2 regions of the Paenibacillus sp. FSL M7-0656 genome follow, and region 2 is predicted to be linked to the other one. Evidence: predicted binding sites of a transcription regulator. Region 2 holds the regulator's gene; the other holds the start of a gene.
The links. Region 2 encodes Rex, which represses fermentation and respiration genes when NADH is low (regulators of the CRP and FNR family bind a similar motif). Its sites were predicted from a motif close to TTGTGAAATATTTCACAA; they were not measured.
Positions count from the first base shown of each region.

Region 1: a site for Rex is predicted at 1,539-1,556, ahead of nadA (quinolinate synthase NadA). Genes of this name have one in related genera too.

Region 1 is NZ_JBBOOT010000001.1:4,140,861-4,144,080, forward strand. It holds gene nadB (L-aspartate oxidase) at 1-493, opposite strand, end outside; gene nadA (quinolinate synthase NadA) at 529-1,467, opposite strand; gene ftsH (ATP-dependent zinc metalloprotease FtsH) at 1,767-3,220, opposite strand, start outside.
Region 2 is NZ_JBBOOT010000001.1:6,987,294-6,990,513, forward strand. It holds gene dinG (ATP-dependent DNA helicase DinG) at 1-1,251, shown strand, start outside; gene MHI01_RS30700 (redox-sensing transcriptional repressor Rex) at 1,471-2,124, shown strand; gene MHI01_RS30705 (amidohydrolase) at 2,111-3,220, shown strand, end outside.

The DNA.
Region 1 (3,220 bases), 2.8 Mb from region 2:
CATCCCATACTTCAATCCCAGGATGTTCATTCACTTCAACAGCAAGCGCACGTACAATCTCATATCCCGTTGCATCTCCGTTGGCATGCAAAATACGGCGGTGGCTATGCGCACCTTCCTGCGTCAACGCCAACTCGCCGTTCTCCAGATCAAATAAAGTACCCAAACGAATCAGTTCCTTCACTCCGTCGGGACCCTCATTCACCAATACCTCTACCGCTTCGGAGCGGCATAAGCCCGCTCCTGCTACAAGTGTGTCCTGCAAGTGGTAAGCAGGCGAATCATCCTCAGCAATAACCGCAGCGATGCCTCCCTGCGCATATCTGGTGTTACTTTCAAGTAATGACTTCTTTGTGATCATTAATACACGTTGTTGTTCGCTTGCCTTAATGGCAGTAAACAAACCAGCAATCCCTGAGCCTATAACCAGTACATCCGTCTCTACCATGGGTAGCGCAGACAGATCAAAATCAACTAAATATTGCGGTATCATGTTATTCACCTGTCTTGGAGCAAGAGTAGCGCATCCTACTTTACCAACAACATGCGCTCTAGCGATTCTCTGGCTTTGTCGGCAACGGCCGGTGGCACGTAGATTTGCGGCTTCATCGTTTCCAGGCATTTCACCAGTTTCTTCAAGTTGTTCACCTTCATGTTGGGACATACGAGGAACTTGGTAGCAAAGTGGAACTGTTTATCCGGACTATCCAGACGAAGCTGATATCCTGTACCATCTTCGGTACCTACGATAAATTCCTTCGCTGATGAATTTTTGCAATACTCCAGAATAGCTGTTGTGCTGCCTACAAAATCACCCATTTCTACAACCTCAGGGCGACACTCTGGATGGACAACAAACTCCGCATTGGGATGCTTGGCTCTCATCTCCACCACATCTTTGACTGTAAGCATATCGTGAGTGTTGCAGTAACCTTCCCATATAATCATTTTCTTGTCTGTATGCTGCTGCACATAATGTCCCAGGTTTTTATCCGGTACCCAGATAATTTCGTCGGAATCCACCGATTGAATAACCCGGACTGCGTTCGCTGATGTACAACAGATGTCAGTCTCTGCTTTGATCTCAGCCGAGGAATTGATATACGTAACCACCTTGGCATTAGGATGTTGTGCTTTCAATTTGCGTAGTCCATCCACATTCACCATATCTGCCATTGGGCAGCCCGCACGTTCGTCCGGGATAATAACTGTTTTATTTGGCGCAAGAATTTTAGCGCTTTCACCCATAAAATGAACACCACAGAAAACGATCACATCCGCATCTGTCTGTGCTGCCTTCTGGGCTAACAGAAATGAATCTCCACGGAAGTCGGCAACCTCCTGTACTTCGTCACGTTGATAATAATGGGCAAGAATAATGGCATTACGTTCCTTTTTCAACACCATAAGCCGCTCACGCAGCTCGCGGTTCATCTCAGCCTTGCGCTCTAAAGCCAGAGCTTCCACCTGTGATCCTCTCCTTTATCGGGACAGCGTCATGCGCTGTTTCGTGGGCTAACCTAAGTCGTTATCTTCGCTTGAGAAACGAATCACAAGCGGTTTAACAACTAATTTACACAACGTTCACGACTCTGTCAATAAATGAAAAAGGCCCGGGACAGCGCTGTAACCACCTGTTTGCTAACTGGTTCGCCATCTAACTCCCGTTTATCTTTATCTATCCTCTTTTAAAATAATGGATAAAAAAAGAGAGCCTCGAGGGCTCTCTTGATTTCACCTGCTATCATAGCCAGATGTATTATGCATTAAGACGTTGGCTTCGTTCCGCCATCATCCGGGTTATTGTTATTACCCTTTTCCAGATTCGGAGCTTCGTTTGGAATATCTCCGGCTGGTGGCTCAGGCGTTTCATCTTTACCTTGAATACGAACACGCACATCACCGATGGTGTCGATGATTGGCTCTCCGCCTTCAGTTGGTGTGCCTTCACCATCATTGTCATTCTCTGCTTTTGGAGTCAAAGAACCTGTTTCGATCAATTGCTTGATCTGATCCATTTCCAAAGTCTCAACCTCAAGCAAAGTTTGAGCGATCAGGTGCATCTCTTTTGAATGTTTAACAAGCAAGTCCTTACACTTCTCATAACAGTCATTAATAAAGCGTTGCATTTCCTGATCAATCTCGTAAGCAATGGAATCCGAGTAATTCTGTTCATGACCGATATCCCGACCAAGGAATACCTGTCCTTGTGAACTTCCGAATTGCATAGGTCCCAATTTCTCACTCATACCGTATTCCATAACCATGCTGCGAACAATACCTGTCGCTTGCTGGAAGTCACTGTATGCACCAGTACCAATTTCTCCGATGAACAATTCTTCAGCTACACGACCCCCGAGAAGTCCGGTTACTTTATCCAGCAATTCCTGCTTGGTAACCAGCATACGGTCTTCTTTTGGCAACATGATTACATATCCACCCGCACGTCCGCGCGGAATAATGGTCACTTTATGTACCATATCAGCATGTTCGAGGAAGTATCCAACAATGGTATGACCTGCTTCGTGATAAGCAACGATTCGTTTCTCGCGATCACTGATGACACGGCTTTTCTTCTCCGTACCAACGATGACACGGTCAATCGCTTCGTCAACTTCCTTCATGGAAATATCTTTACGGTTACGACGCGCTGCAAGCAATGCCGCTTCGTTCAAGAGATTCTCCAAATCCGCACCAGAGAAACCTGTTGTACGCTTCGCGATAATATCCATCTTCACATCTTTGGTCAGTGGTTTATTACGGGAATGTACTTTCAGGACAGCTTCACGACCTCTTACATCAGGGCGGTCAACCGTAATTTGACGGTCAAAACGTCCTGGACGCAGCAAGGCAGGGTCCAAAATATCTGCACGGTTCGTTGCGGCAATGATGATGATACCTTCATTAACTCCGAATCCGTCCATCTCAACGAGCAACTGGTTGAGTGTCTGTTCACGTTCATCGTGACCACCACCAAGACCAGCACCACGCTGACGTCCTACAGCATCAATCTCATCGATAAAGATGATACATGGGGCATTTTTCTTCGCATTTTCAAACAAATCACGAACACGTGATGCACCGACACCGACAAACATTTCCACGAAGTCGGAACCTGAAATAGTGAAGAATGGTACACCCGCTTCACCGGCTACGGCACGAGCGAGCAATGTTTTACCGGTACCTGGAGGCCCTACGAGCAATACGCCCTTAGGAATCC
Region 2 (3,220 bases):
AAGGAGCTGTGGGATCGTATGAGCGATGCCTTGTTTGGTCTCTTGCCTGAACGAAGTGATGCTTCACCGGGAGAGACGGGGCAATTTTCACTGCGTCTGAAAGCATCTCAGAAACCTGCAAAATGGCAGGAGTTGCAGGATCTGGAGAACCAGATCTATGTGACTCTGGGCGATTTGGTTCGCAAAGGGGACAAATTGCTGCTTGAAGTGAAAGAGGATCAGGATGATTATCAATCGGATAGTCTGATCACGGACATTACAGGATTGCTGAAAGATCTGACCACATTGAAGGAGAATCTACGTTTCTTCATGCGTATGGATGACGCCAAAACGGTGTACTGGATGGAAGCCAGCGGTCAGTTCCGCAGTAAATCTCTTCAGCTGTATGCCGTACCTGTAGATGTCAGTGCCCAACTTAAGGATTTATTTTTTGACAAAAAGAAAAGTGTTGTGCTTACATCGGCTACGCTCTCGGTAGATAAGTCATTCCAGTTCATGATTGAGCAGCTTGGCTTACAGGAAGCCTCTGAGAATAATCGGCTGTTAACGTCGATGCTGCCATCACCTTTCAACTATCGCGATCAGGCACTTCTGGTGATTCCGCGTGATTTCCCGAGTGTGAAGGGAAGTGTGGGTGATGCGCACTTTGTTAATATGCTGGTGCAATCACTTGCAGAGACGGCAATTGCTACGCGTGGACGCATGATGGTTCTGTTTACTTCATACAAGATGTTGCGACAGGTCTATGATCCGCTGAAGGAGGCACTGTCTGGCAACGACATCTCGTTGCTTGGGCAAGGCGTTGACAGTGGAAGTCGTTCCAAATTGACTCGCAGGTTTCAAGATGCCAAAGCAACGGTACTTCTGGGCACAAGCAGCTTTTGGGAGGGTGTAGATATCCCGGGAGAGGCGCTAACCTGTCTCGCTATTGTGCGATTGCCTTTCCAGCCACCGAATCATCCGTTGGTGGAAGCCAAGAGTGAGCTGCTTCAGGAACAGAAGAAAAATCCGTTCATGAAACTGTCCGTGCCGCAAGCGGTCATTCGTTTCAAGCAGGGATTTGGCCGGTTGGTGCGTACAGCGAAGGACAGAGGAATTGTCATTGTTTATGATACACGGGTGATTGAAGCGTACTACGGTAAATTCTTTTTATATTCATTACCTGGTCCCAAAATGGAGCATATGCTCACGGAGCAGATGGTTCCACGAATTACCGAGTGGTTGGAAAAACCTGCTAATGAACAAAAATAATGGTCGTTTTGTTCGTTATATCATTGCATGACACTATCGTTTGGCGTTAAACTTTATTAGATATTTCCGTATCCGATTAAAGCAGTTGCACGTAAGAACTTATAACCTAAATTACAAGGAGCATTCCGTATAAAATGTCACGTTTATCTTTGAGTTTTATACAGAATGCTCATCTTTTCATCTATTATTTTATCGTGGCCTTGGTAAGGGGGAGCAAGAATGAAATCGGATAAAATTTCGGAAGCGGTGGTACGACGTCTGCCTGTATACTTGCGTTATTTGAACGAGTTGCATCAGCGTGAGGTGGCTACTGTTTCTTCTCAAGAGCTTGGACAGAGGCTGGATCTGAATCCGGCCCAAATTCGTAAAGACCTGGCTTACTTCGGTGATTTTGGTCGTAAAGGGATCGGGTATGATGTATCCTATCTGATCGAAAAAATTCGTCACATTCTCAAAATCGATCAGCAAATTAATGTGGCTCTGGTAGGCGCGGGTAATCTCGGACAGGCCTTGTCCAACTATAACGCGTATCTGAAAGACAACATGAAAATTGTTGCTGTATTTGATGCATACGGACCGAAGATTGGTAGTCAAATCAACAGTTTGACGGTAAAACCAATGGATGAATTGACGGAAGCCGTTAAAACGGAAAACATTCGCATCGGAATTATCACGGTTCCGGATACGGAAGCCCAAAATGTAGCCGATCAGCTTATTGAATCAGGAATTGAAGCGATCCTTAATTTTGCACCAACCATTCTAAAAACACCGCCGCATATCCGCATTCACCATGCTGACTTCACAACGGATCTGCTTAGTTTGGCCTATTACTTGGAGACTGGAAAGGACGACGAGGAAGATGACAACAAATAGATGGGTAATTCACAACGGCAAATTTGCCGTTAATGAAGGCGGCACAACATGGAACGTGGTCCACGGATACATGGTTGTTGAGAATGACAAGATTGTGCATATTGGTGAGACATTGCCGGATGAAGACAAAAATTGTACCAAAGTGGATGGAAAAGGACTGTTCTTCCTGCCGGGTCTGATCAATACGCATGGTCATGCAGCGATGTCGTTGCTCAGAGGGCACGGAGACGATCTTGCATTGCAAGTATGGTTGCAGGAAAAAATGTGGCCGATGGAAGCGAAAATGACTTCAGAAGACGTATATTGGGGAACTTCGCTATCGGTGCTTGAAATGTTGAAAGGCGGAACTACAGCTTTCCTGGACATGTACGATCACATGGATCAAGTTGCCAAAGTTGTGGAGCAATCCGGCGTTAGAGCAGCACTGGCACGTGGTGTAATCGGGCTGTGCTCGGAAGAAGAACAATTGCGGAAGCTGGAGGAGTCGGCTGCGTTTGCGCGTGAGTGGAATGGACAGGCAGATGGTCGCATTACAACCGTAATCTCGCCACATGCACCATATACATGCCCTCCTGACTACATAGAGAAGCTTGTGCAGGTCGCGAACGACCTAAACCTTCCCCTTCATACACATATGTCGGAAACGCTTCGTGAAGTCGAGCAGAACGTGGCTGATTATGGACTGCGTCCTGTGGCACATCTGGAGAAACTGGGCTTTTTCTCTCGTCCATCCCTGGTTGCACATGCGGTGCATCTGAATGACGAAGAGATTGAGATTCTGGCCCGTCATGATGTGGCTGTATCCCATAACCCGGGAAGTAACCTGAAACTCGCTTCCGGTGTTGCGCGGGTACCTGCGTTGCTGAAAGCAGGAGTTACCGTGTCACTCGGAACAGACGGACCGGCAAGCAACAACAACCTGGATATGTTCGAGGAAATGAGACTGGCTGCATTGATTCACAAAGGTGTATCTGGTGACCCGACGGCAGTGCCAGCAGGCGAAGCGTTATTACTCGGAACGTCATACGGTGCCAAATCCATCTTCTTGAACAATACCGGAGCACTCCAGGTCGGCATGAAGGCTGACTTTATCGCC